Regions from separate parts of the Telluria sp. LT2P34 genome, predicted to be linked through region 3. Evidence: predicted binding sites of a transcription regulator. Region 3 holds the regulator's gene; each other region holds the start of a gene.

What was found. Region 3 encodes LexA, which represses DNA repair genes until DNA is damaged. Its sites were predicted from a motif close to ACTGTATNNNNATACAGT; they were not measured.
Region 1: the regulator LexA is predicted to act here: its motif matches at 5,550-5,567, upstream of imuA (translesion DNA synthesis-associated protein ImuA).
Region 2: the regulator LexA is predicted to act here: its motif matches at 2,852-2,869, upstream of dinB (DNA polymerase IV).
Region 4: the regulator LexA is predicted to act here: its motif matches at 4,175-4,192, upstream of recA (recombinase RecA).

The regions. Positions count from the first base shown of each region.
Region 1 is NZ_JCASIN010000002.1:97,179-104,420, reverse strand. Features, by position in the region: gene AC56KZ_RS06335 (hypothetical protein) at 82-651, shown strand; gene AC56KZ_RS06330 (hypothetical protein) at 691-1,131, opposite strand; gene AC56KZ_RS06325 (serine hydrolase domain-containing protein) at 1,158-2,315, opposite strand; gene AC56KZ_RS06320 (Kelch repeat-containing protein) at 2,329-3,363, opposite strand; gene AC56KZ_RS06315 (amidohydrolase) at 3,401-4,723, opposite strand; gene AC56KZ_RS06310 (hypothetical protein) at 4,884-5,399, opposite strand; gene imuA (translesion DNA synthesis-associated protein ImuA) at 5,601-6,308, shown strand; gene AC56KZ_RS06300 (Y-family DNA polymerase) at 6,238-7,242, shown strand, end outside.
Region 2 is NZ_JCASIN010000004.1:311,910-319,151, reverse strand. Features, by position in the region: gene AC56KZ_RS13995 (L-asparaginase) at 1-116, opposite strand, end outside; gene AC56KZ_RS13990 (asparaginase domain-containing protein) at 227-712, shown strand; gene AC56KZ_RS13985 (recombination-associated protein RdgC) at 759-1,655, opposite strand; gene dinB (DNA polymerase IV) at 1,743-2,819, opposite strand; gene AC56KZ_RS13975 (S8 family peptidase) at 2,966-4,711, opposite strand; gene AC56KZ_RS13970 (hypothetical protein) at 4,927-5,076, shown strand; tRNA gene AC56KZ_RS13965 (tRNA-Val) at 5,191-5,266, shown strand; tRNA gene AC56KZ_RS13960 (tRNA-Asp) at 5,303-5,379, shown strand; gene AC56KZ_RS13955 (PAS domain-containing hybrid sensor histidine kinase/response regulator) at 5,668-7,242, shown strand, end outside.
Region 3 is NZ_JCASIN010000006.1:19,953-27,194, forward strand. Features, by position in the region: gene AC56KZ_RS15920 (SPOR domain-containing protein) at 1-930, shown strand, start outside; gene AC56KZ_RS15925 (CvpA family protein) at 962-1,450, shown strand; gene purF (amidophosphoribosyltransferase) at 1,486-3,012, shown strand; gene AC56KZ_RS15935 (cystathionine gamma-synthase family protein) at 3,029-4,267, shown strand; gene AC56KZ_RS15940 (tetratricopeptide repeat protein) at 4,320-5,078, shown strand; gene lexA (transcriptional repressor LexA) at 5,141-5,782, opposite strand; gene rpsF (30S ribosomal protein S6) at 5,980-6,390, shown strand; gene priB (primosomal replication protein N) at 6,424-6,717, shown strand; gene rpsR (30S ribosomal protein S18) at 6,756-7,046, shown strand; gene rplI (50S ribosomal protein L9) at 7,085-7,242, shown strand, end outside.
Region 4 is NZ_JCASIN010000002.1:943,034-950,275, reverse strand. Features, by position in the region: gene AC56KZ_RS10115 (sodium:solute symporter family protein) at 1-1,515, opposite strand, end outside; gene AC56KZ_RS10110 (DUF4212 domain-containing protein) at 1,512-1,835, opposite strand; gene AC56KZ_RS10105 (sensor histidine kinase N-terminal domain-containing protein) at 1,825-3,327, opposite strand; gene AC56KZ_RS10100 (response regulator) at 3,345-4,064, opposite strand; gene recA (recombinase RecA) at 4,255-5,343, shown strand; gene recX (recombination regulator RecX) at 5,374-5,832, shown strand; gene AC56KZ_RS10085 (TPM domain-containing protein) at 5,979-7,028, opposite strand; gene AC56KZ_RS10080 (DUF2889 domain-containing protein) at 7,178-7,242, shown strand, end outside.

The DNA of each region.
Region 1 (7,242 bases), on a different contig from region 3:
GGATGGGCCAGGCTCGCGCCGCCGATATAATGGAGGGCAAGTTCCTTGCTGAATGCAGCACGATCATCACATCACACGACAATGAGCGACCTGAAGAAAAGAGCCGTCAAGAATCTCGCCTACGTTGGTATTACCGTCATCGCCTTTCTCGGGTTGAATTGGGTCAATGAGCTGGTCTTCATTCGGCTGGAGCACAGTAACGGAGTCAACTGGGTGTTCCTTCCGGCCGGGATCCGTTTGCTGGCAACACTGCTGTTCGGGTTCGCCGGTTTTGCAGGACTGCTGCTGGCCAGCCTTTACCTGAATTTTTACCATTTCGTCTTCCCGGATGCGTTTCGAGCCGTCAGTGGTGCGCTAGCCGCATCGATTGGCCCCTACCTCGCCTATCTTTTCGCGAAACACTGGTTTGATCTGGGGCCGCGCCTCAGGAACCTGACGGCACAGCGGCTCTTGTTTACCGGGGTGCTGTGCGGGTTGATGAATCCTGTTGTTAACCATGCATTGATGTGGGTGCAAAGCGGGCTGGTGGACTGGACGGCGCTGACGGCAATGATCACGGGCGATATCGTCGGCATCCTGATCGTGCTCTACCTTGCAAAAGGCCTGATCACGCTGACGGATTCCCGCGATGTGGAGGGGCCGCTATATTAAGCACGCAGCCAGGTGAGTCCATCAATATGCACCCTGATACTATTCGAACTCGTTGCGGATCTTGAGGGCGCCATCGTGGAGCGAGGTCGCCGAATAAAACGCCGGTACGCCTTTGCGTGCTTCTTTCGGGTCAAAGACGATGCTCAGCTCGCGCGCAGCCGTCCAGCGCAGTGCGGGTGCGCTGGGCTTGATCAATTGACCGGCTATCTGCCGCATCTTCAGGGAATGGCAGCCGCCGACATAGGCGCGGCTGGCGGGAGGATAGCTGGCTGATGAAAGAGCGCTGCGTGGCACCACGAAGACGGTGTCGACACAGGACGAACCAGGAAAGCCGGCGCCGATTTCGCCAACCAGGACAGCGACGTAAGCCCCGTCCGGCGATGGGAAGCTACGGGTAGTTTTCTGGGCATCGGCAGAAGAGCATGTAATAGATAACATTGCCGCTGTACCGGCCAGTAGTGTTTTCAAAGTGAACGTCATATTTTCCTGTGTATTCCTTGCGCTGGTCATATGCCCGGGGGTTTCATCGGCCCATATTCCCAGCGCCATGGCATGCCCGTTTCACCCAGTACGATTCTGACGATGTCGGGAAACAGCGGTTCAGCCCGGACATCGTTCGACAAGATGACCACGCAGTGCTTTTGCCGTTCCAGGCACACCCAGGTGTTGCCTGTTGAATCGTTATGCCCGCCTTTTTGAAAGCCAGGCCCCTGAGGTCCATTGAAAGTAATGACACCCAGGCCGGCGGCCAGGTCCTTGTGCTGTTGCCCGGGAGGGGCGATGGGCTGCAATGAGGGGAATTGGGACGAGGTCGTGATCGGCAATTGGGCACGCGTCAACTCGGTCCTGGACCCTGCTTGGAGTCCGTCGCCGCGCACGTAAGCCGCCGCGAACCTGGCGAAATCGGCGATGGTCGTGTCCATCGAGCCGGCGGCCCGTGTCTTGCTGCGTTCGTCGTGCGCTTCGACGCCGCCGTCTTCTTTCCAGCCGTCGGCCAGGTTGGCGGCAAAGTCGGGACGCCAGGTCATGCTGGTGTTTTTCATGCCGAAGCGATCGAACACGCGCCGCTGCATTTCCTTGCCAAGGTCAAGGCCCAACCCGCGTTCAATGACGAATTGCAGCAGGATCAGTCCATCGCCGGAGTAGGCATAGCGGGTGCCGGGTTCGAAATGGAATTTGAGTTTTCCGTCCGGTTCCAGAAACCCGAAATTGGCAAAGCCGGCGCTATGGGTGAGCAGGATGCGCGGCGTGAGTTTGCGCCAGCGCGCATCGCCTGCGAGATGCTGCCAGGCGGCGTACTTGTTCGCCTCATTGGTGTACTCGGGAAGCGGCTTTGGCAGGTAGGCCGCGATCGACGTATCCAGGCCAAGCTTTCCTTCCTCGACCAGTTGCATCACCGTGTAAGCAAACACGGCTTTGGTCAGCGAGGCCCCGTACATCACGGTGTCCGGCGTCAGCGGCTCACCCTTGGCGTTGCGCTTGCCCCAGGTACGCACCTGCGTGACGGCGCCGTTGTGAATGGTCGCAATGGCCAGGCCCTGGGCGCCGGTGCGCGCCATGCCTTGCACGACATACTGCTCCAGCTGTGCGTCCGGCCTGCCGCTGGCGCAGCCGCCTAGCACCAGGCAAGAGACTAACAGAGCGTGTTTGAGAGGAGTGGGCATGGCGTAGTTGGTCCTATTTTGCCGGGAGCTCGAGCACTTCCTGCACCCGGCTGGCGGCCACCCCGACTTTTTCACCGCCACCCATCAGGAAAATACGGTTGCCGACGACAGCGGCGCCGTGTCCGTGCCGTGGGGTCGGCATGGGAGGCAGGGCCGCCCAGCGGTCCGTCTTCGGATCGTAGACCCAGGCATCGGCGAACACTTTGCTGGTCGGGACAAACTGCTCGCCACCGAAGGCATACAGCTTGCCCCCATGGGCAGCCGCTGCCAGGCCACCCTGGGCCTGGGGCATCGCCGCCTTCGTCTCCCAGCGGTTTGTAGCAGGGTCGTAGACCTCCAGCGTGGCGAGATTGACCGGGCGCTGCCTGCCGTCGGCCTGCGTGAGCATCTGGCGGCCGCCGACGACATAGATCTTGTTGTCGATGACGGCCGCCGCTGCGCTGTTGCGTGCAGTGGGCGCGTCAAGGATCGCTTCCCAGCGCCCGGTGCGCAGGTCCAGCGCCTCGCCCCGGCGAGTGTCGATGTGCTCGCTGATGTGCGCTGCCTGCGGGCTGGTCGGGACACGCCCGCCGATGAAATAGATTTTTCCCTTGACGGTCGCTACCACGCCTTCGGCCCGCGCCTGGGGCAGGGAGGGACCCGGCGACCATCGGTTGGCCTGGGCGTCGTAGACGAACACCGTCGCATGGGCGCGCCAGTTGGGAATGCCGCCCGAGAAGCCGCCGATGCCATAGATCCTGCCGCCGGCCTCGGCCAACGCGATATGGTGCCGTCCTTCGGGCAAGGGCGCGAGCGTGGTCCAGCGGCCGGTTTTTACCTCATAGGCTTCGACATGATCGGTAAAACCCGGTGCTTGCGAGAGCACGCCGCCTGCGACGATGATCCTGCCATCGAGCACGGCGGGATAGATTTCCTGCCGCGCGATGGTGGCGTCGGCGGTGCGGGACCAGCGCGCTGTCGGCGCCGGGTCGATGGCATCTTGTGCTGTGGCCTGGCAGGAGAGAATGGTGAAAGCCAGGGCCAGCGCTGTTGACAGGATTGATTTCAACTGTTGGTCCTTCGATTGGTTTGAGACGGATGCAGAATCAAGGCTTGCGCATCAAGTCCTGCAAGGCCACCACCGTCGATTCGACGCCCATCCGCACCGCCGGCCCGTGCTCCACCTTGAACAGCGGGCTGTGGTGGCTCGGCAGGCGCAACGTACCTGCCCTGGCGGCGGCGATGGTGTCCGGTGCCGTGCCGCCGACCGTGAAATAGACGCTCGGGATATACGGATCGGTGACGAACATCGGGAAGTCTTCCGAGCCCATGCCTTCGCGGAACTCTTCCTCGCCAATCGCGCCGGCGCCCAGCTTGCCGGTCCAGGCCGCGCGCAGGCGCCGCACCAGCTCGACATTGTTCAGGACCGGCGGCGCCGGCGTATCGACCAGTTTCACTTCCGGCAGTTCGTTCTCCGCCATGCCGGCGGCGCGCGCCGTGTTCTCGGCCATGCGCTTGATGGCGCCCAGCAGCAGCTCGCGCGTCTTCGGGCTCTCGCTGCGCACGGTCAGTTGCAGCTTGGCGTTGTCGCCGATGATGTTGGCCTTGGTGCCGCCATGGAAGGAACCGACCGTGATCAGGCCCGGCTCGCGCGGGCTCAGTTCGCGGCTGACGATGGTTTGCAGGCCCATCACGATCATCGCGCCGAGTACGATCGGGTCCTTGCCGCGGTGCGGCTGGGCGCCGTGGGCGCCAACGCCCTTGATCGCGATTTCGACGGTGTCGGCGCCGGAATAGGGCGAGACCTCGGAGGCGTGCACCTTGCCGGTTGCCATGTCGGCCTTGACGTGAAAGCCCAGCGCGAAATCCGGCTTGCCGAAGCGTTTATAGAGGCCGTCCTTCATCATCGCCAGCGCGCCGCCGATGCGCTCCTCGGCCGGCTGCCCGACCAGCATCAGGGTGCCCGACCATGTGGCGCGCTCGGCCGCCATGCGGCGCGCCGTGCCGACCAGGCTGGTCATGTGGATGTCATGGCCGCAGGCATGCGCCACCGGCGTCATGTTGCCTTCCATGTCTTTCTGGGTCGCGGTCGAGGCATTCGGCAGGCCGGATTTTTCCAGCATCGGCAAGCCATCCATGTCGGCGCGCATCATCACCAGCGGGCCAGGCCCGTTCTTCAGGATCGCCACCACGCCGGTGCCGCCGACGCCTTCGGTGACCGTGAAACCTGCCGCGCGCAATTCCTTGGCCATGCGCGCCGCGGTTTTCACTTCCAGGAAGGAGAGCTCGGGATTGCGGTGCAGGTAATCGAGCAGCGGCGCGAGGTGGGTGTCGTAGTCTTTCGCGACTGCCTTCGACAGTTCGTTTGCATGGACGGCGCCTGGCAGGAGCATGGCAGCGAGGAGTACGGAAAGCAGTTTCTTGGTCATCGGTGGTCCTGGTGAGGCGATTGGTAAATGGTGTTCGTGGTAGGCGTCGTACAGCTTGTTTTTCTGGATCTTTGCGGTGCCAAGGATCGCTGGTGAGGACAAGAGGTAGCGCCATTAATGTCTACAACCGATTCATTACAGGTATCTACGGTACTCACCTTCAAGGAATCGGGGTCAGGTCTGCCCCACCGAAGGGTGCATGGTAAAGAGCGGGAATATCGCCGATCTTTTTGAACTTCGACATCGGGACAATACGCAAATTTGGCCGGAATTTCTTTACTCCATCGGCGTCACCCTTCGTATGCTTGGCTTGGCGGAATTCAATCAAAGACGGCAGCATCTGACCCGGCAATGAACCAAAGAATAAAAATGGCCCAAGTTTCATCGTTTTCGGATCAAATCGAACCCAGACTACACAGCCTGATGGCTTGGTTCCAAGGCCGAGATGGACCTTCTGTACAGAGGTGGTTGCGGATGACGAAGACGCCTTCAACTGCACGTGGCGGGTCACCCCATTGGCTTCGAGGACGATGTCATGTCCGGATCTGTCGATAGAAGGCTGAGACACTTCGAGCGTGGCTCCAGAGTAAATCCATGAATGCTTCAGCAATTCTCCAATAAGCAGATGCTCCAAGAGGCGTTCACGGTAGACCGATTGGTGGCTGTCTAAACTCATTTTTCTGATCCATCCCTGTTCATTGGCGGAGGCACGCCGAGCCTCAGTGTACGAGCAATGTTGCTCTTCCAGCAAGCACAGTCGTTCATTCAGGCAAGCGCCGGATGTTTTCAAACTATCCACATCTTGCCAAAAGCTGAACAAGCGAGTACTGTACATCCATACAGTATTTCTGCGTTGCCCTGTGCAATGCGCCCATTTATGTCTTGTTCAAAAAACACTATCGCGCCGGAGCAGTTGCATCCTTCGCTGTGGCGCGCCTCGCAGCTGGCGCATTCCAGCACGCGCTGTGTCGACAGCGGGCATCCCGCCCTGTCGAAGCAGTTGCCGGGGGGCGGCTGGCCCACCGGTACCCTCATCGATTTGCTCTTGCAGCAGCCCGGCATCGGCGAAATGCGCCTGCTGCGCCCGGCGCTGGCGGCGGCGGCCTCACGCCGCATCGTGCTGCTGCAGCCGCCGCATCCGCCGCAGGCGCTGGCCATGGCGGCGCTTGGCGTTCCGCCCTCGCAGCTGATCTGGCTGCGCGCCGCGCGCGGGGCCGATGCGCTGTGGGCGGCCGAGCAGGTGCTGCGCAGCGGCAGTTGCGGGGCGCTGCTGTTCTGGGCCAACCATGCGCGCGGCGAGAGCCTGCGCCGGCTGCACCTGGCGGCGCAATGCGGCGAGACCCTGTTCTTCATGATGCGCCCGCTTGCCAGCGCCCAGGATTCGTCGCCGTCGCCGCTGCGCCTGTCCTTGCGGCCGGCATTGGGCGGGCTCGACATCGGTTTTATCAAACGCCGGGGGCCGCAGCGCGATGCGCCGCTATTCCTGCCACTCACCCCTCCTTTACTTCAACGCCATGCGCCTGTGGATCGGCCTCTACCTGCCCCAGTTACCGCTCGAGGTTTTCAGCCCGAACTGGTCAACTGACCTGGGCTGCGTGGTGCTCGAGCACGAGCGCGTGCTGGCGGCATCGCCCCTGGCGCGCGCCGCCGGCGTGGCCCTCGGCATGCGCCGCGGCGGGGTGCTGATGCTGATGCCCGAGGCGCGCATCGTCGAGCGTTCGCCCGAGCGCGAGGCGGGCGCCCTGCATGCGGTGGCGATGGCGCTGCTGCAGTACACGCCGCAGGTGGCCCAGGCCGAGGAATCGACCCTGCTGATCGACATCGGCGCCAGCCTGCGCCTGTTCGGCGGCATCCGCGCCCTGTGCCGGCGCGTGCGCGCCAGCCTGCGCGCGCTCGGGTTTTCCGGTTTCCTCAGCTGCGCGCCGACCGCACGCGGCAGCTGGATGCTGGCGCGGCGCCGCGCCGGGCGCGTGCTGACGATCGATGCGCTCACGCGCCGGCTCGACCGCTTGCCGAGTACCTTGCCGCTGCCGGCGCGTCCGTTTGCCGCCTGGTTCGAGGGCATCGGCTGTGCCGACCTGGCCGCGCTGCGGCGCCTGCCGCGACCGGGTTTGCAGCGGCGCTGCGGGCGCGCGCTGCTCGATACCCTCGATGCCGCCTACGGCATGGCGCCCGAACTGTTCGAATGGATCGAAGCGCCGACCGTCTTCCATGCGAAGATCGAACTGTTCGACCGCATCGAGAACGCCGCCGAATGCCTGATGGGCGCCGAAATGCTGGTCCAGCAGCTGACCGGCTGGCTGTGCGCGCGCCAGCTGGCGGTCGAGCGCATCACGCTGCTGCTCGAACACGAGCGGGGCAGGGTGGCGCGTGCGCCCACGGCAGTCGAGATCGCATTGGGCGAACCGACCTGGCGCGACGAGCACCTGGTGCGCCTGCTGCGCGAGCGCCTGGCGCAGGTCGTGCTCGAGGCGCCCGTGATCGGCCTGGCGCTGGACGCGGCCCGGTTGCAGCCGATG
Region 2 (7,242 bases), on a different contig from region 3:
CGCGCTTCGTTGCCGAAACGGGCGGAGATCCAGCCAGTCAGCAGGTTGACGTGGGTAATGACGCCATAACCGCGATGACGGTGGAAGATAACAGTGCCTGGAGCTACGGGTTTCATGGAAGCAGTCTACTCATCCGATCCGGATGATTCTAGCGCAGTCACATATGGATACACTACCGATTGCGGCTATCATGAGCCACCTTTTTTTACTGCGTGTATAAACCGACATGACCCTGCGACTCATCGCCACCGGCGGCACCTTCGACAAACACTATAACGAACTGACGGGCGTGCTCGGCTTCGCCGACAGCCATTTGCCGGCCGTCATCGGCCGCGCGCGCATGACCATTCCGGTCGAGCTGCAACTGCTGCCCCTGCTCGATTCGCTCGACATGCAGGACGCCGACCGCCAGCGCGTGCTGGAAGCCTGCCAGGCGGCCACCGAGACGGCGATCGTCATCGTCCACGGCACCGACACCATGCCCGACACCGCCGCCGTCCTCGGCGCGGCCGCGCTCGGCAAGACGATCGTGCTGACCGGCGCCATGATTCCCTACGAGATCGCCAATTCGGACGCCCTCTTCAACCTCGGCTTCGCCTGCGGCGTCGCGCAGACCCTGCCGCCCGGCGTGTACGTGGGCATGAACGGCCAGGCCTTTGCCTGGGACAACGTGACCAAGAACCGCGCCGCCGGCGTGTTCCAGCCCTTGTAAAAGCAAAACGGACCCGTCAGGGTCCGTTGGCGGGGGCCAAGCTTGCTTACGCCTTCGCTTCCCCACCCAGTGCATCGACCAGGTCGGCCAGCATCTTCGCCAGTTCGCCCGTCATCAGCATGATGTCGTTGTCAAAACGCTCGTCGTCGCTGTTGGTGACGGTTTCGCCTTCCTTGATGACGTCGAGCGGCTTGATGCCCTTGATCGCCAGGGTTTCGGTGAGCACGAAGGACACGCGGCTGTTCCAGGTCATGGCCAGGCGGGTGCACTGCTTGCCGGCGGCGATGTGGCGGCGGATGTCTTCCGGATCGAGCGAGTGCTTCACGTAACGCACGGCGGCGCGGCTTTCGCCGGTGGCGCGCAGTTCGGTGTCCTGGTCGATCGTGAAGTTGTACGGCGCTTCATCCGCTTCCAGCCAGCCGGTCATGACGGCGACGGGCGAACTTTGCACGCGCAGCGACTCGAGCGGCATGCGGTCGACGGCTTTCAGCAGCAGCTTGATGACTTCGTCGGCTTTGGCCGGGCTGGCGGCATCGACCACCAGCCAGCCATTGACCGGGTCGATCCAGGTCCAGGTGTTGCTGCGGATCGTGAATGCGCGCGGCAGCAATTCTTCGGCCACGCGCTCCTTCAGTTCCTTCATCGCCTTTTTGCCCGGCGGGAAGCCCTGCTGCTCTTCCATCTCGGCCGCTTTGGCCTTGGCCACCTGGGTGATCACCGAGCCCGGCAGCAGCTTCTTTTCCGTGCCCAGCATCAGCAGCATCTGCTTGTTGACGACGTGCACCAGGCCGCCGTTCGGACGCGGCGTATCCCAGCCCTGACGCTGCAGTTCGTTGCTGTTGGCCGGCGTAAAGGCCAGGGGCGCGAGCGCCGCTTCCATTTGTTCAGGCGTAAAGGCCCACGGTGCGGGCAGGCGGTAGATCTGGAGATTCTTGAACCACATAGTTGCTTTCTCTTGTCTCGGTATTGCAGGGGAACGACATTCTACACGCTGATGCCGACGTATTTTCGGGTGGCAACAGCCGCTTTTTTAATGTGTTGCGTGTTCGTCAAACAGGCCCAGCTGCTCGACGTGTTCGGTGTCGCCCAGGCGCACGCCAACGCCCAGCAGGCGCACCGGGCGGCTGGCGCGCAGCCAGCCGGTTTCCATCAGCCGGGCGAAGGTCGGCAGGTGCGGCGCATGGCCCACGCACTCGACCGTCGTCTGCTGGAAGTCGGAAAATTTGATTTTCACGAATAACTTGTTGATGAATTTTTCCGCATCGTTGCGTTTGATCCGGCCCAGCAGGTGTTCCACCAGCTCGGGCAGCAGCGCCACGCAGGCCGCCAGGTCCGGCACGTCGACCGTGTACGTTTCCTCGGTGCTGATCGATTTTCTCTCGCGCTCGGGACTGACCTCGCGCTTGTCGATGCCGCGGCACAGGTCGTGCAGGCGCGCGCCAAAACTGCCGAAGTGGTGCTGCAGCTCCTGCATGCTCCAGCCGCGCAGGTCGAGACAGGTCTGCGCGCCCAGTTTATTCAGTTTCGCCGCGGTGACCTTGCCGACGCCATGCAGTTTTTTCACCGGCAGGCCGGAGACAAAGGCATCGACTTCTTCCGGGCGCACCAGGAACAGGCCGTCGGGCTTGTTCCAGTCGCTGGCGATTTTTGCCACAAACTTGTTCGGCGCCACGCCGGCCGAAGCGGTAATGCCGACGGTCTCGACGATGCGGCGCCGGATTTCCTGCGCGATCAGGGTCGCGCTGCCCTTGCAATGCGGCGAATTCGAGACGTCGAGATAGGCTTCGTCGAGCGACAGCGGTTCGACCAGGTCGGTGTAGTCGCTGTAGATCTGCATGATCTGGGTTGAAGCGATCCGGTATTTTTCCATCGCCGGCGGAATCACGATCAGCTCCGGGCACAGCTTCATGGCCTGGGCCGTGGCCATCGCCGAGTGGATGCCGAACACGCGCGCCTCGTAATTGCAGGTGGCCACCACGCCGCGCTGGTCGGCCCGGCCGCCGACGGCGAGCGGACGTCCGCGCAAGGACGGATCGTCGCGCATCTCGACCGACGCGTAGAAGCAGTCGCAATCGCAATGGATGATTTTACGTGCGGGCTCGTTCACTCTGGCGGAGGTGGCGGCGCTGGGGGCCGACTACTGTAATTCCGTACAGTATCTCGTCAATTGGAATTTGGTGCAAGGATTCCGTGACCGGATAAAAAAGAAGCGCGGCAAGCCGCGCTTCTTTCATCCTACGACTGCAGCAGCAATTACCAGCTCAGTTTCAGGCTGTACTTGCCGCTGGTGGCGCCGGTGCCGCCGCTGTAGTAACGCACGCGCACATAACGTGGCGAGGTGGCCGTGGTCGTGTTCGACACCGAAGCGGTGTCGGTCGCGCCCGCGCCGTTCTGGCTGGTGGCCAACTGGGTGCCCGCACTGTTATAGATGTACAGGTCGTAGTCGTTGGTGGTCGAACCCTGGGTCAGCGTTGCAGTCAGGGTCTTGCCGGCCGGGACCTGCACCACGAAGTAGTCGGTGTCGGTGGTGGTGCCGAGGTTGCCGTTGACCGTGGTGCCGCTGGTGCCGACGCCATTCGCGGTCGAGATCGTGTTGTTCGCTTCGACTTCCGAAGCCGTCGGGCCCGGGGCTGCCCCGGTGGCAGAGGCCACTGCAGCAGTTGCGTCGACGATACCGGTGCCGCAAGTCGTGCAGGTGCCAGGGAAGGCACGCGCCGTGCTCTTGAGCTTCGACTCGATTTCATCCGGGGTCAGCGCCGCATTACGGGCCAGCATCAGTGCAGCCACGCCGGCGACGTGTGGGGTCGCCATCGAGGTGCCCTGGTAGCCGGCGTAGTTGTCGGCGCCAGGGGTGCTGGTGCCGGCATTGAGCGTCGACAGGATGTAGCCGTTGGCGTCGCCGCCCGGGGCTGCGACGTCGACCACGGTGCCGTAGTTCGAGTACGGTGCGCGGGCGCCGTTGCGGTTGGTGGCGGCCACGGTCACGACGCCGGCGCAGTTGGCCGGGTTCGAGTTGCTGGCGTTCATGTTCTCGTTACCGGCGGCGACGATGACGACGGTGCCGCGCGAACGGGCGCTGTTGATCGCGTTCTGGGTGGTGGTGCCGCAGGCGCCGCCGCCGCCGAGCGACATGTTGATGACTTGCGCACGGGCTGCGATGTTCGGCACGCCGGTGACAGCGCCGCCCGAGGACCAGACGATCGAGTCGGCGATGTCGGAGGTGTAGCCGCCGCACTTGCCGAGCACGCGCACCGGCACGATCTTGGCGCCGTAGGCAACGCCGGCCACGCCGACGCCGTTGTTCGTCGCAGCGGCAATGGTGCCGGCCACGTGGGTGCCGTGCCAGCTCGAGCCCGATGCCGGGTCGCCGGCGGCGCACTCGTTGGCGGCGGTCCAGTCGCCCGGATCGGAAGCGTCGCTGTCGCGCCCGCCGCCGTCATTGGCGATCGTGGTGTCGGTAATGAAGTCGTAACCGGCCAGGATCTGGCCGGACAGGTCGGCGTGTGGACGGATACCGGTGTCGATGACGGCAACGCGCACGCCCGTGCCGGTCGAGCTGTCCCAGGCTGCCGGCAGGCGCAGGCCACCGGTGGCTTCGAAGTAGTGCCACTGCTGGGTGTACATCGGATCGGTCGGGGTGGCCATCTTGCGCAGGATGCGGTCAGGCTCGGCATATTCGACGGAAGCGTCGCGCGCCATCAGTTCCGCGGCCAGCGCCTCGGCTTCCTTCACCGACACCTTGCGGTCGATCTTCAGCACATGGGCGCCGGTGGCGGTGGTGCGCAGCGCCTTGAGCGTCCTGCCGAACTGCTGGCCGGCGCGGTCGGCGACCGACTGGCGCGCGGCGGTCATGGCCGGCGTGCCCTGGCCCTTGAACACGGCAGAGCCCGCATCCTTGTATTTCACGATCAGGCGGTCGGTATCGGGATTGATGGTAGTGGCGGCCTGGGCGGAACCCAGGGTGCCAACAGCGATGGAAACTGCGACTGCGACTTTCAACAAACTCGGGTGAATCGAATGCGTCGACTTCATTTTTATTGCCCTTTGTTGTGTAGTTTTCCGTCAAGGCGATATGCCTCGTTTTATGGTCACCGGTGTCTTACGTCGGCGTGCCCTCGACTGGCGGCTCAGAAAATGTACTGCGGAGAAAACATGCACGCTGGACATTTCTAATCGTGTGAGGCTTTTTAGCAACGTTTTCTATGGATTAATTAATGAAAACCTCTTTTATTTTGCAACTCATCCATTTCGCCAAATTAAGGCCAGCTTGTATTCATTATCATCGTCGCAACAATGATGACTTCGGGTTGCAGGCGGCGGCTGCGCCTGTTGACTGGAAGTCACTGCCGCCCAAGCGCTCATGAGCCGTTGCGCATATTTTTTCGGGAAACCCTTGCATATTCGCGAACCCATACGCTATGATTCGGGCCTCTTCAGACGCGATGACAAGCGTTGGATGACACTGAATACGGTGAGCCGGGCGCTTAGCTCAGTTGGTAGAGCGGATCCCTTACACGGATTAGGTCGGGAGTTCGAGCCTCTCAGCGCCCACCAGCATTCAGTAGTATCGAAGAATCGATCAGTAACAACGGAGCGGTAGTTCAGTTGGTTAGAATACCGGCCTGTCACGCCGGGGGTCGCGGGTTCGAGTCCCGTCCGCTCCGCCAGCATTAAAGTAAAAAGGTCCGACTTGTCGGGCCTTTTTGCTTTTCGCGATAAAGAGTGCTCCCCCTGCGGGGAGCACGGATTGGGACGAGAAGGGATTCCCCTGCAAGGGAATCCGCGGCCCGCGGGACGTGGGCGAGTCCCGTCCGCTCCGCCAGCATTAAAGCAAAAAGGTCCGACTTGTCGGGCCTTTTTGCTTTTTCAGATTCCTCTCCTGAATCCTACCGTCGAGCACCCTGCCCGGAAATCGCGTAAGCTCGCAGGCCGCGCAACCTGGAATACCCGTCCCCATGCAGCAAAACCGCGACCTCCCGCCCGTCATCGATACCAACGCCCTTGGCGTGCAGCTCTTCGAGAGCAGCCCCGACTGCGTGAAAGTGCTCAGCAGCGAAGGCAAGGTGCTGGCGATGAACCAGAACGGCATGTGCGCCATGGAGATCGACGACTTCAGCCTCTTTGCCGGCGCGGCATGGCGCTCGTTCTGGCCGCAGCAAAGCCAGGCGGCAATCGACGCGGCGATCACGCTGGCCCAGGCCGGCGGCACCGGCCATGTACAAGCCTTCTGCCCGACCGCCAAGGGTTCGCCGCGCTGGTGGGAAGTCGTCGTTACCGCGGTCCACGGCGACGACGGCCGGGTCCAGAACCTGCTGGCGGTGTCGCGCGATGTCAGCGCGCAGGTCGAAACCGAGGCGCAGCGCGAGCGTTTGCTCAAGGAAGTGCAAGCCGCCAATGCGCGCATGCTCGACATCTTCCGCCAGGCGCCGGCCTTCATGTGCGTACTGAATGGCCCGGACCATGTTTTCGAGCTGATCAACGAACGCTACCTGCAACTGGTCGGCAACCGCGACCTGGTGGGCCAGCCCATACGCCAGGCGCTGCCGGAAGTCGCCGGCCAGGGTTTCTTCGAACTGCTGGACGAGGTTTACCGCACCGGCGAGCCCTTCGTCGGGTCCGACATGGCCGTCATGCTCCAGCGCCATGCGGGTGCGCCGCTGGAACAGCGCTTCATCGACCTGGTCTATATGGCCTTGCGCGATGCCGACGGCGCGATCACGGGCCTGCTCGCCCATGGCGTCGACCAGACCGACCGCAAGCGCGCCGAGATGAAACTGTTCGACAGCCGCGAGCGCTTCGCCAAACTGGTCGCCCAGGCCGCCACCGGCGTCGTCGAGATGGATCCGCAGGGCCGCATCAGCCTCGTCAACCAGAAGTATTGCGACATGCTCGGCTATACCGAGGCCGAGCTGACCGGCATGAGCGTGATCGATGTCACGGCACCCGACGAGGTCGCGGCGACCGTGGAAGCGCTGGCCAGGCTGCGCCAGGGCGGACCCGGCTTCGTCATCGACAAGCATTACCTGCACAAGGACGGCCGCGCGATCCCGGCCACGTCCAGCATCAATGCGCTGCGCGGTCCGGCCGGTGAATACCAGGGCCTGGTGGCGATCGTGCTCGACACGACCGAAAGCCGACGCTCCGCCGAAAGCCTGCGCGCCAGCGAGGAACGCTACCGCACCCTGTTCGAGTCGATGGACCAGGGCTTCGCCATCATCGAGATGATCTTCGACGACAAGGAACAGCCGCTCGACTACCGTTTCCTCGAAATGAACGCCATGTTCGAGCGTCACACCGGCCTGGTCGATGCAAACGGCAAGACCGCACGAGAGGTGGCTCCGGGGCTCGACAGCTTCTGGTTCGATACTTACGGCCGGGTTGCCCTGACCGGCGAAGCGGTCCGCTTCGAGAACGAAGCGGCGGCAATGGGGCGCTGGTTCGACGTCTACGCCACCCGCCTCGGCGGATCCGGCAGCCGCAAGGTGGCGCTGCTGTTTTCCGACATCACGGCGCGCAAGCGCAATGACGAG
Region 3 (7,242 bases):
TTGTTCTCGATTTTCAGTAAAAACAAGCAGGACAGCACCCAGGACAGTGGCCGATTTTCCCGCGACGACGACTATGGGCAACAGGCGCGCGCCAAGCGCGCCAGCCACGCGAACGAAAGCGGGCAGGGCGCGTCGCGCCGCAGCCGCAGCGGCGGCGATCCGATGCTGCCCGAGAAGAAACGTGCGCGCCGCCGGCTGGTAGGCGCCATCGCGCTGGCGCTCGCCGCCGCCGTCGGTCTGCCGATGCTGCTCGACTCCGAGCCGCGTCCGCTGGCCGGCGACATCGCCATCCAGATCCCGTCGAAAGAAAAAGCCGCGGCGCTGCCGATGCCGTCCAACCCGGTGCCGGCGGCCGACAGCGTCGACGAGGACGAGGAAGTCATCGCCGCACCGCCGCTGGAGGCTCCTGCCGCCATTCCCGTACCGGCCACCGTGATCACCGACGACGTCGCGCCGCGCGCCGTCACGGAGCCGGAACCGGCGCCGCAGCCGAAAGCGGTCGAGCGCAAACCCGAACCGAAGGCCGAACCGAAGCCTGAACGCAAGCTCGCCGAGAAACCGGTAGATAAGCCGGTCGAGAAGCCGGTGGTGAAGAAACCGGAAGCCAAGCCCGACACAACGCATCCGAAGGCATCCGACGTAGCCCGCGCCCAGGCACTGCTCGAAGGCAAGGCCGCCGCCAAGCCGGTCGAGAAGGCCGAGCCGGCCGACAAGAAGCCTGAAGCCGGCCAGCGTTACGTGGTGCAGGTGGCCGCGCTCGCGACCCAGGAAAAGGTTGCCGAACTGCAGTCGCGCCTGCGCGCCGCGGGGGTGAGCTCGTACACGCAGAAATCGGGCGCCCTGATCCGCGTGCGCGTCGGTCCTTTCGCCAGCCGCGAGGAAGCGGAAAAGACGCGCGCCAGGTTCGGCGGCAACCTGGTGGCGGAGTGAAGGGCGTGCTCGCAGCGCTTTTTGAACCAACGTGACGATTTTCGATTATCTGGTATTGTTCGTGCTGGCTTCTTCGGTGGTAATCAGCACCCTGCGCGGCCTGGTCAAGGAAATCCTGTCGCTGCTGGGCTGGATCGTCGCCTTCGTGGTGGCGAACATGTACGGCGCGCGGCTCGGGCCAATGTTGCCTGAAGTGATACCTGGCGAGACAGTACGCTTGATCGTCGCTTTCATTGCCCTGTTCCTTGGCGTGCGTATCCTGATGGGCCTGCTTTCGCTGGCGATCGGCGCACTGGTCGAGGCAAGCGGCCTGTCGCTGGCCGACCGCGGCCTGGGCGGCCTGTTTGGCCTGGCGCGCGGCGCGGTCATCGTCCTCGCCGCGGTCCTGTTGTGTTCAATGACTTCCATCCCCCAACAACCGTTCTGGAAAGACGCGCTGTTGTCCCCCCTGGCCGAGGCCGGAGCGCGCACCGTCAAGCCTTTTCTTCCCGCTGCGTTCGCGCAGCACGTAAAGTTGTAGGTTTTCTGTAACTGCATCTGTTTTAGGAGCGCACCATGTGTGGCATCGTCGGCGTCGTCTCGCAAACCCCCGTCAACCAGCTTCTGTATGACGCCTTGCTGCTCCTGCAGCATCGCGGCCAGGACGCGGCGGGCATTGCAACCAATCACAGCAGCATGTTTTCGATGTACAAGGCCAACGGCCTCGTGCGCGATGTCTTCCGCACCCGTAATATGCGTTCGCTCCAGGGCAATACAGGTATCGGCCACTGCCGCTATCCGACCGCCGGCTCGTCGAGCGAGGAAGAAGCGCAGCCCTTCTACGTGAATGCGCCTTTCGGCATTACCCTCGCGCACAACGGCAACCTGACCAACCAGGCCGAGTTGAAAGAGGCGCTGTTCCGCAACGACCGCCGCCACATCAATACCAATTCCGATTCGGAAGTGCTGCTCAACGTGCTGGCACACGAGATCCAGGAAGCGGCCGACGGCTTCTCGCTCGACCCGGAGGCCGTCTTCAAGGCAGTCGGCATCGTCCACAAGCGGGTGCGCGGCGCCTACGCCGTGGTGGCGCAGATTGCCGGCCACGGCATGCTGGCCTTCCGCGATCCCTACGGCATCCGTCCGCTCTGCCTGGGCATGAACGACACCGAAGCCGGCCCGGAATACGTCGTCGCCAGCGAATCGGTGGCGCTCGAGGGCATGGGTTTTCGCTTCGTGCGTGACATTGCGCCGGGCGAAGCCATCTTCATCGATACCGAAAGCCGTCTGCACGAGCGCCAGTGCGCCGAGAATCCGTCGCTCAACCCTTGCGCCTTCGAATTCGTCTACCTGGCGCGCCCCGACTCGGTGCTCGACGGCGCCTCGGTCTACGCGACGCGCCTGAAGATGGGCGAATACCTCGCCGACAAGATCCGCAAGGAAATCCCGATCGAGGACATCGATGTCGTCATGCCGATTCCCGATTCCTCGCGTCCGGCAGCGATCCAGCTGGCCCTGAAGCTTGGCGTCGAGTACCGCGAAGGCTTCATCAAGAACCGCTACATCGGCCGCACCTTCATCATGCCGGGCAAGGCCATGCGCAAGAAATCGGTGCGCCAGAAACTGAACGCCATCGGTTCCGAGTTCAAGGGCAAGAACGTGCTGCTGGTCGACGATTCGATCGTGCGCGGCACCACCAGCCGCGAAATCGTGCAGATGGCGCGCGAGGCCGGGGCCCGTAAAGTGTTCTTCGCCTCGGCCGCGCCGCCGGTGCTGTTCCCGAACGTGTACGGCATCGACATGCCGACCCGCGAGGAACTGATCGCCTATGGCCGCACCGTGGAAGAAGTCTGCGCGGAAATCACGGCCGACCGCCTGGTCTACCAGGACATCGACGCGCTCAAGCGCTCGATTTCGGACGTGAACCCGGCCCTGACCAATTTCGAGGCCTCCTGCTTCGACGGCATCTACGTGACCGGCGACGTGACCCCGGCCTACCTCGACGGGCTGGAGACGGCGCGCCACAACGGCGGCAAGGCTGCCCCGCACGAGGACGACGTGCGCACCCAGCTGAACCTGAACCCGGCGCTTGCCGCCGAATAAGCGTCGAGCGGCGACCATGAACGACAAGCGCTACGGTTTCACCACCACCATCCTGCACAAGGACAGGAAGAAGTCCATCGAGCACGGTTCGCTGCACAAGCCGATCCACACCTCGGTGGCCTTCGGCTACGGCGACGCGCGCCAGCTTGCCTCGGTCTTCCAGGGCAAGGAGCCGGGTTTTCGCTACGGCCGCCAGGGCAACCCGACGGTCGCGGCGCTGGAAGACAAGATCACGCAGATGGAAGAGGGCGTGGCCAGCCTGTGCTTCGGCACCGGGATGGCGGCCATCGGCGCGCTGTTCCAGGCGCTGCTGCGGGCGGGCGACCATGTCGTCTCGTCGCGCTTCCTGTTCGGCAATACCAACAGCCTGTGGCAGACGGTGGCGGGGCAGGGCGTTGCTGTCGATTTCGTCGACGCCACCGACTTCGATGAGGTCGCGGCAAGCCTGCGCCCTGACACCCGCATCGTTTTCGTGGAGACGATCGCCAATCCGCGCACCCAGGTCGCCGACCTGGCGCGCATCGGCGCGCTGTGCCGCGAGCGCGGCATCCTGTACGTGGTCGACAACACGATGACCACGCCTTACCTGTTCCGCCCAAAAGCGGTCGGGGCCGGCCTGGTGGTCAATTCGCTGACCAAATCGATCGGCGGACATGGCATCGCACTGGGCGGCGCACTGACGGATACGGGCGTGTTCGACTGGAGCGCCTTCCCCAACATCGCCGACAACTTCCGCAAGCAGCCGCCGCAGGCCCAGGGCATGGCGCAGCTGCGCGCCAAGGCCCTGCGCGACTTCGGTGCGGCGCTCGGCCCGGAAGCGGCGCACCACATTGCCGTTGGCGCCGAAACGCTGGCGCTGCGCATGGAGCGCACCTGCGCCAACGCGCTGGCGCTGGCGCGCATGCTGGAAGGTGATGAGCGGGTGACGGCGGTGTATTACCCTGGCCTGGAATCGCATCCGCAGCATGCCATCGTGCGCGCGCTGTTCAAGTCGGGCGGCTCGCTGCTCAGCTTCGAGCTGCGGGACGACATCGACCCCTTCGACTACCTGAACCGCCTGCAGCTGGCCATCCCTGCCAGCAACCTGGGCGACACCCGGACGCTCGTCATTCCGGTCGCGCACACGATCTTCTTCGAGATGGGGGCCGAGCGCCGCGCCGGCATGGGCATCGCCGAGTCGCTGATCCGGGTGTCGGTGGGGATCGAGGATACCGAAGACCTGATCGACGACTTCCGCGTCGCCCTCGGCGCTTGAGTCGGGCCGGGGTGCAGGCTATGATAGGTCTTTACCCGGATCCAACGCCCCCATGAAAAAACTGTTGCTATGCCTCGCACTGAGCCTGTGCATCCCCGCCTATGCCGACGAGCTGGCCGACGCGAACGCCTTGTTTGCCAAAAAATCCTATCCGGAGGCGCTGCGGCTCTACACCAAGCTGGCCAACGCCGGCAATGTCGAAGCGCAGCAGCGCCTGGGCCAGATGTACTGGTACGGCGAAGCTGGCGCCACCGACGATGCCAAAGCGGAAAGCTGGTTCCGCAAGGCGGCGGCAAAAGGCAATCCAGTTGCGATCAGTTCGCTTGAAGTCATGAAGCAGCGCACGCTGCGCCGTGCCGAGATCACGCGCTGGGTCGAGCAATACCAGGGTGAAGACCTGAAGTCCGGCGCCTTCAACTGCCCGGTTCCGCGCATCCCCGCGATCTCGAAGCAGAGCGTGGACATCGAGCGCGTGTCGGCCAGCGTGACCAAGTGGCAGACCTGCTACAACGATTACGTCAAGAACCTGAACGCCGCCTCGCCTCTGGTGAAACTGATTCCGCCCGATATCGCCAAGCTGATGAACGAAGCCGAAACCAGGCGTGCGGGCGAGCGCCTGGCGCTGGTGCAGGAAAACCTGGCCGAGGAAGCGCGCGTCAGCTCGAAGATGGTCCTGGCCGACCTGGCCGCATGGCGCAGCGCGACCGAAGCCTATGTCAAGGAGCACAATGACATCGTGGCGAAGAGCCCGTCGGTGAAACTGTACGACTTCGACAAGCCGATGGGCGCCGCGCCGCGACAGACTCCCTAGTCAGCCAAATAAAAAAGCCGCGTCGAGCGGCTTTTTGCATTCAGGAAGCGCTCAAGCGATGCTCAATGCCAGCTGCGCATCAGTCCGACTGCCAGGCCCTCGAGCGCAAACTCGTCGCCCGGTTCGACGCGAATGACCTTGAAGTCCGGATTTTCCGGCAGCAGCTCGATCAGTTCGCCCGTCTTGCGGTAGCGCTTGACGGTCACGTCGTCGCCGATGCGGGCGACCACGATCTGGCCATTCTTGGCGTTGTCGATCTTTTTGACGGCGAGGAAGTCGCCGTCCATGATGCCGGCGTCGCGCATCGACCAGCCGCGCACCTTGAGCAGGAAATCGGGACGGGCGCCGAACATGGCCGGGTCGACGTTGTAGGTGGCTTCGACGTGTTCCTGGGCCAGGATGGGCGAACCGGCGGCCACGCGGCCTACCAGCGGCAGCGACATCAGGAGCGCCGCCGGAATGTGCGGGACCGATGCCGGCGCATGCACCGAGGAGCCGATCAGGCGGATGCCGCGCGAGGTGCCCGACACGATTTCGATCGCGCCTTTGCGGGCCAGCGCCTGCAGGTGTTCTTCGGCGGCGTTGGCCGACTTGAAGCCCAGTTCCTTCGCGATCTCGGCGCGCGTGGGCGGGAAGCCGGTGTTGTCGATCGCTTCCTTGATCAGGTCAAGGATCTGTTGTTGCCTTGCGGTGAGCTTGAGCATGGATCTGCCATGGTTGATGATTCAGACTGTATTTTTGTACAGTATTTCGGCGAATGCAAGGGAAATCGCTGAAATTGTCACATTTCCCGTCCCATTGTGTTGTCGCGCCATCCGCGCTATAATTGCCGGCTTTCCCTTCCCACACTCGTCTTGACGCCGAGGTGGGCATTTGTTTAAACGTCCTCAAGGAGTACTGCATGCGTCATTATGAAATCGTTTTTATCGTCCACCCGGACCAGAGCGAGCAAGTCCCGGCGATGATCGAACGTTACAAGGCCAGCGTCAGCGCACGCGGCGGTAACATTCATCGCGTCGAAGACTGGGGCCGTCGCCAGATGGCTTACTCGATCCAGAAGCTGCCTAAAGCGCACTATATCTGCATGAACATCGAGTGCGACAACGAGACCCTGGTCGAGCTGGAAACCGCATTCAAGTTCAATGATGCCGTGCTGCGTCACCTGACCGTGAAGATGAAGAAAGCTGAAACGACCCCATCGCCAATGATGAAGTCGGTCCAGCGCGAAGACGCAGCCAAGAGCCACCGCTCGGAAGCGCCAGCCCAGGCTCCGGCCCCTGCTGCTGCTGCCCCGGCCCCTGCTGCTGCTTAAACATTCTTTCGCCAGGAACCCTGAACACTTGAAGTGAACCAGTTACACGTCGTCGCAACCATCGCTGAACGCGACGTACTGCGCTACACCCCCGCCGGCGTGCCGGTCGTTTCGGCAATCCTGATGCACAGTTCGCAGCAGGTCGAGGCAGGTGTGGCAAGACTGGTGGAGTTCGAAATTGCCGCGTTCGCCGCGGGAGAAATTTCGGGCCGCTTCGCCAGCGCCGAGTTGGGCGCCGCGCACCAGTTCACGGGATTTTTGGCCAGGAAGAACCGCAGCAGCAAAGCCCTGGTGTTTCACATCATTGATTTTAGTGCCGCCGCTTAAAACAATAGCGGCCCACCTTTTAGATACAGGAGCCTCAAATGGCATTCGGTAAAAAGTTCGACAAAAACAAGGCCAAAGAAAAACTCAAGCGCAAACAGCAAAATCCGCTGTTCAAGCGCAAGAAGTTCTGCCGCTTCACCGCCGCAAACGTCGAGCAGGTCGACTACAAAGACGTCGACACCCTGAAGGACTTCGTCCAGGAAAACGGCAAGATCATGCCTGCACGCCTGACCGGCACCAAGGCGCACTACCAGCGCCAGGTTGACACCGCGATCAAGCGCGCACGCTACCTCGCGCTGCTGCCGTACACCGACCTGCACAACGCTTAATTCAAGCGCCGTACAGTCAGAATTTTCTGGAGAAAAATATGCAAGTGATCCTTTTGGAAAAAGTTGTTAACGTCGGCAACCTGGGCGACGTGGTCAAGGTCAAGGACGGTTACGCACGTAACTTCCTGATCCCGCAAAAGATGGCCCGCCGTGCAACTTCGTCGGCAGTCGCCGAGTTCGAAGTCAAGCGCGCCGA
Region 4 (7,242 bases), on a different contig from region 3:
CGTGGCCAGCACCAGCAGGTCGCCGTCGATGGCGATTTCGGCCAGCTGCACCAGGCCGTCGCCGTTGATGTCGATAACTTGAATTAAGGGATTGACCTTGTCGATGTTGCCCCAGTAGGCAATCCAGGTCGGCAAGGCGGAGAAATCGCTGCCGACCAGGCTGCTGTAGATGTCGTATTTCACCAGCACCGCCAGCGCCGGAATCGAGAGGTAGATCAGCAGGATGAAGAACAGGGTCCAGAACACCGAGACCCGGGTTTCCGCGACCGATGGCGTGGTGTACGAGCGCATCAGGATGTGGGGCAGGGCGGCGGTGCCGAACATCAGGCAGAACACGAGCGCCAAAAAATTGTTCCGACGCACATTTGATTCGGCAATCGTTGCGCCGGGAAAAGGCGTGGCATGCGGCTCGGGCGGCTGGGCCCGCGCCAGCAGGCGCGCGCGCTGCGCTTGCCAGAGCGCCTCGGCGTCTTCCGGCGTTTTCGGGTACGCCGCCAGGGCCCGTTCGGCGCTGCGCACGTCGGCCAGGGCGACGTTGCGCAGGCGCGCCGTGTCGAGGCGCTGCTGGGCGGCGAGCCGGCCGGCTTCCCAGGAGGCGGGCAAGGCCGCCAGCCGCTGTGCATAGACGTCGGCCTCGCGCCGGAAACTGGCGCGCACGTCCTGCTCGCGCGGGTCTTGCATCAGTTGCGCTTCGCGCTGGGCCAGCTTCGGCAGCACCGCACCGTAGGCCACCTGCGGCAGCGGATTGTCGGCATGCTTGACCGACAGCCACATCGTCGGGATCAAAAAGGCGACCAGGATGATGATGTATTGCGCCACCTGGGTCCAGGTAATGCCGCGCATGCCGCCCAGGAAGGAACACACGAGAATGCTCGCCAGTCCCAGGAAGATGCCGACCGAAAAATCGACGCCGGTGAAGCGCGACGCGATCAGTCCCACCGCGTAGATTTGCGCCACCACGTAGACGAAGGAGACGATGATGGTCGCGCCGACGGCCAGCAGCCGCACCGGCCCGCCGCGCCCGCCCGCGCCGCCGCCATAGCGCACCGCGAGGTAGTCCGGAATCGTGTACTGGGCAAACTTGCGCAGGTAGGGCGCGATCAGCAGCGCGACCAGGCAATAGCCGCCGGTCCAGCCCATGATGTAGGCGAGGGCGTCGAAGCCGACCACGTACAGGCCGCCGGCCAGGCTGATGAAGCTGGCTGCCGAAATCCAGTCGGCGGCGGTCGCCATGCCGTTGAACAGGGCCGGCACGCGGCGCCCGGCGACATAGTATTCGGTGACGTTCGAGGTGCGGCTGATGACGCCGATGGCGGCGTACAGCACGATGGTGGCGAACATGAACAGGTGGCCGATCCACAGCCGCGGCATGCCTTCGTTTTCGAGGATCGTCAGGGCCACCAGGAAACCGGCGAAGCAGAGGCAGAACCAGGCGTAGTAGCCCGACAGGCGCCGGAAATAGGCCGAGGGAGAAGCGGATGGGGAACGGGGCTGCACTGCGGGCCGCGGGCTCACGTGGCGTCCCCGGCGGCATTGTCCATCGCGCGCGCGTACTCGCGGTCGTAGCGGCGCATGCGCCATGCATAGGCGCCGATGATCGCCAGGCAGACCAGCGAGGCGCCCTGCGCCGCCATGTAGAACGACAGCGGCCAGCCGAACACGGTGATGCCGGCCAGCTCACGCGCGAAAAACACGGTGCAAAAGCCGGTGCCCAGCCAGAGCGCCATCAGGACGATCGTCAGGCGGCGCGTGCGGCGCCAGTGGACGATGCGCGCCGCGCGCAGGCGGCGCTGGTGCTGGGGATCGGCGGCGGGCGTGACGGATTCAGGCGGCATCGGGAGGCGTGGTGACGGGTGGCGGGAAGGTCAGCCGGAACAGGCTGCCCGGGTATTTCGGCAGTATGCTGCGCGGGTTGCTGAAGATGGCAACGTCCGCGCCGTGCTGCCCGGCGATCTCGCGCACGATCGCGAGGCCGAGGCCGCTGCCGGTCGTGTTCGAACCGAGGATGCGGTAAAAGCGCTCGAACACGTGGGCGCGCTCCTGGGGCGCGATGCCGGGGCCGGTGTCCTCGACCTCGAGCAAGGCGTGCTCGCCGTCGCGCCGCACCCGCACCGTGACGCTGCCGCCGGCCGGGGTGTAGCGCAGCGCATTGTCGATCAGGTTCGACAGCAGTTCGCGCAGCATCATCCCATTGCCGGCAATCACCACCGGCGCGTCGTGCGCTTCGTAGCCGAGGTCGATCGCATGGGCGAACGAGGCCTGCACCCAGTCCTGCACCGTGTTGCGCGCCAGGGCGCCGAGTTCGATTTCCTCGAAGGCCAGTCCCGCATGCGGCTGGTTTTCCGCGCGCGCCAGGGCGAGCAGCTGGTTGACGAGGCGGGTCGCCGATTCCGAGCTTTTCGCCAGTTGTTCCAGCGACTGGTGGATTTCGTCGGGATCGAGCTGGCGCAGCGCCAGCTCGGACTGCATGCGCATGCCGGCCAGCGGCGTCTTCATCTGGTGCGCGGCGTCGGCAATAAAACGCTTTTGCATGTCGATGGTCTGGGCCAGGCGCCCGAGCATGTCGTTGAGCGAGCCGACCAGCGGCGAAATTTCTTCCGGCACCTGGCGCGAGTCGATAGGCGACAGGTCGTCCGAGGGCCGCGCGCGGATGCGTTCCTGGAGTTCCGCCAGCGGCGACAATCCGCGCGAAAGGGCGAACCAGACCAGCGCCAGGATGATCGGCAGGATGATGAACTGGGGCAGGATCACGCCCTTGATGATCTCGTTGGCGAGCAGGGCGCGCTTGTCGAGCGTTTCGGCCACCTGCAGCAGCGCCTGGCGCCGCGCGCTCTTGGGCGCCGTGCGCGGATCGAGGTTGACGTAGAGGTAGGCCACGCGCAGCGGCTGGCCCTGCAGGGCGGCGTTGCGGAAGTGGACGGCGCCGTCCATGTCGGCTTCGTCGTCAAGCGGGCGCGGCAGCTCGCGGTCGCCGTCGACATGGCGGCCATCGGCATCGAGCACCTGGAAATACACGCTGTCGACATCGTCGGCGCGCAGGAAATCGCGCGCGCTGGCGGACAGGCGGGTGTCGATCGCGCCTTCTTCCACGCGCACCTGCTGGGCCAGCACCGTGACCCGGTTCTCGAGCGCATGGTCGAAAGGCTGGTTGGCGATCGATTTCGCGACCAGGTAGGTGATGGCGATGCTCATCGGCCACAGCAGCAGCAGCGGGGCCAGCATCCAGTCGAGGATTTCGCCGAACAGCGAATGCTGGATGTTTTCTTCCGGCTCGGGATTGGGCGGGACGTACAGCGGCTCGGGGTGTTCGCTCTCGCGTGGCCGCATGGGGGCAGCGCGGAACTTCACTTCGACGTGGCTGCCGATCCGGGCGCGGCGGCGCTGCTGCTGCGCGCGTCCGGGTATTTTTCCAGGCAGTAGCCGAGTCCGCGCACGGTCGCGATGCGCACGCCGCCCACTTCGATCTTCTTGCGCAGGCGGTGCACATAGACTTCGATGGCGTTGTTCGAGACTTCCTCGCCCCATTCGCACAGGTGATCGACCAACTGCTCTTTCGACACGAGGCGCCCGGTGCGCGCCAGCAGGATTTCCAGCAGGCCCAGTTCGCGCGCGGACAAGTCGAGCATCTGCTCGTCGATATAGGCGCTTCGGCCGACCTGGTCATAGCTCAGCGGGCCGTGGCGCACCACGGTGGGGCCGCCGCCGGCGCCGCGCCGGGTGAGGGCGCGCACCCGCGCCTCGAGTTCCGACAGGGCGAAAGGCTTGGCCATGTAGTCGTCGGCGCCGAGGTCCAGTCCTTCCACCCGCTGCTCGACGGAATCGGCCGCGGTGAGGATCAGGACCGGCAGCAGCGAAGAGCGCGCCCGCAGGCGGCGCAGCACTTCCAGGCCGGACATTTTCGGCAGCCCGAGATCGAGGATGAGAAGGTCGAATTCCTGGGTCGAGAGCGCCGTGTCGGCCTCCTGGCCGTTGCGCACGGCATCGATCGCATAGCCGGACTGGCGCAAGGAGCGCGTCAGGCCATCTGCGAGTACGCTATCATCTTCAGCAAGCAAAATTCGCATAAGATCACCCTGTTTTTCGATTAGACCGCCCGGTTGCACCCATTGTGTTTGATTTAGCGCAACAATGCGAGCCTTCTCCCACATATGGGCAGATAGCGCTTGCAAAAACTACTGGATTTTTATACAGTACTACCTATTGAAAAGCGCGATGGTGCCCCTACCTAGGTACCTCCAAGACTGAGAGAAAATTATGGACGACAAGAAAATAGTACACAACGCTGCTGAAAAGAGTAAGGCACTGGCCGCCGCCCTCGCGCAAATCGAAAAGCAGTTCGGCAAGGGTTCGGTCATGCGCATGGACGCGAACACCCCGGTCGAAGAAGTGCAGACGGTCTCGACCGGCTCGCTCGGCCTGGACATCGCCCTCGGCGTCGGCGGCCTGCCGCGCGGCCGTATCGTGGAAATCTACGGTCCGGAATCCTCGGGTAAAACCACGCTGACCCTGCAAACCATCGCCCAGATGCAAAAACTGGGTGGCACCTGCGCCTTTATCGACGCCGAGCACGCGCTCGACGTGGGTTACGCCCAGAAGCTGGGCATCAAGCTCGACGAACTGCTGATCTCGCAGCCGGACACCGGCGAGCAGGCGCTCGAAATCACCGATGCGCTGGTGCGTTCGGGTTCGGTCGACCTGGTGGTCATCGACTCGGTGGCGGCACTGACGCCGCGCGCCGAGATCGAAGGCGACATGGGCGATTCGCTGCCGGGCTTGCAGGCGCGACTGATGTCGCAGGCACTGCGCAAGCTGACCGCCTCGATCAACCGCACCAACACGCTGGTCATCTTCATTAACCAGATCCGCATGAAGATCGGCGTGATGTTCGGCAGCCCGGAAACCACGACCGGCGGTAACGCGCTGAAGTTCTACGCATCCGTGCGCCTGGACATCCGCCGTACCGGCTCGATCAAGTCGGGTGACGAGGTCATCGGTAACGAAACGAAGGTCAAGGTCGTCAAGAACAAGATCGCGCCACCGTTCCGCGAAGCGCACTTCGACATTCTTTATGGAGAGGGCACTTCCCGCGAAGGCGAAATCCTCGATCTTGGCGCCGATAACAAGATCGTCGAGAAGTCCGGTTCCTGGTACAGCTACAACGGCGAACGCATCGGCCAGGGCAAGGACAACGCCCGCCAGTTCCTGAGAGACCGCCCAGCCCTGGCGCGTGAAATCGAGAACAAGGTCCGTGCAGCACTCGGCGTGCGCGAGCTGCAAGCGCCGGTCGGTGGCGACGCCGAAGACAAGGTGCCGAAGCAGGTCAAAGCTGTCGCCGCCGAGTAATGCTGGCGTGCTGTCTATCGCAGTGACACCATGCGCGGGCCAGTACTCAGCCTGAAGGGCCGGGCGCTGCGCTTCCTCTCCATGAGGGAGCACAGCCGCATCGAGCTCAAGCGCAAGCTGGCGCCCCATGCCGAGGAGGGCGACGATATCGACGCCCTCCTCGATTTCCTTGAAAAGAACAACTGGCTGTCGCAGGAGCGTTTTGCCGAATCGCTGATTCATCGCAAGGCTGGACGTTACGGCAACAGCCGCGTCGTCGCCGAGCTGCAAAGCCACGGCATCAACGGCGAAGCGCTGGCCGAGCTCAAGCCCGGCCTGGCCGAGAGCGAGGTCGCCCGCGCCCTCGAAGTCTGGGAGCGCAAATTCGGCACCGTCGCCCAAGACCATGCCGAGCGCAACAAGCAGATGCGGTTCATGATGGCGCGCGGCTTTTCCAGCAATGCCGTACGTGCCGCGCTCAAGGGCGCGCCCGACGACGACGATTTTTAAAGCACACCGAGTAGTACAAGGCGCCAGCGTGGAGCGTCATCTGTCGATATGCGCCCGCATATTCCTCAACGACGGATGGCGCTGCGCGCTGGCGCTTTCTAGTGTCCGGGACCGGCAACCCGCCTGTCGTCTTGCGCTGCTGGGCACTACCATTCTCCGGATGCGCCGGCCCCTCCCGATCTTCCGCCTTTCCCGCCGCAGTCCGGCTCCCTGGATGGGCTGCGATGATCCCTGCCTGAGCTACCGAACGACACGGTGACTTTAAAAAAGCTTCGCTTGCCCGCAACCAGGGGTCGCCCGGAACCCGGGGTCAAGAATACGTCGAGCCAGGTCATGACATGGTTTTTTGAATTCGCAAGATGATGCTCCCGCACATTGCGTGCAATGAGGCGCCATCTGCCGAGCAGCCAGGCCGATATGACTGCCGCGATGATCGGCCCGCTCTGCGCCGGGTAAGTCATCAATGTTAAGGCGCTGGCAAGAAAAGCGAACAGCAACAGCCCCGCAAAGCCGAAGCCGATCGTCAACAGAGCGAGCCCGGCCAGGAACAAGCTGAAAAACGCAAGCGTCCGGGCCGGGTCGCTTGGCTGCGTCGATACCGCCGGCTGCTGCGTGTCCGGCGCAAGAATGTCGGAAGGAGGGCGCGGCATGGCTGGTGAGACCGCAAGAAGAATGGCGTCCAGGCCGGCCTCGATTCCTGCTGCATATCGACCCTGTGCAAACTGCGGCGCGACGATATCGTGGATGATGCGCGAACATGCGGCGTCCGTCAGGGTCCCCTCAAGGCCGTAACCCACCTCGATGCGCATCTGTCGATTATCCTTCGCGACCACGAACAGCACGCCATCGTCGATGCCTTGCCGCCCCGGCTTCCACTTCTGGAAAATGTCCACGGCATACTCATCGATCGAACGCCCTCCGGTGGTCGGAATGGTTAACACCCGTATTTGATGCCCTGTCGCGTTCTCGAACTCGCGCAGTTTGCCTTCGAGATTCACCGCCTCAACGCCTAGCACCTGGGCAAGATCCGTCACCTGCGAAGAATGCGCCGGAACCTGCTCCGATGCCTGCACGTCGTCGGCCCAGCTCACTACCAGCGCGAGCGCAACCAGCGCATGCAGGGCCATTCGGGCGGCGAAGGCCAGCCCGGTTCGAAAGCCGCCGGCGCGGCGCAGGATGATTCCAGAAATTTTCATGACGGTGTTCCGGCGATGATCAGCGCACAGCATGCTGCGCCGGACAACGTCATCATTGATTAATGGCAAGTTCAGCGATGTGAGAGGACATTTGCTTCTGGACGCCTGTTATTTGCAGCAAAAAAGGTGGCGATCGACCAGCAGCACGCTTGCAGAAACCATTTGTTGCAGTGCAACCCAATCTCGCCTGTGCTAAACTTTCGCGGTTTAAGCA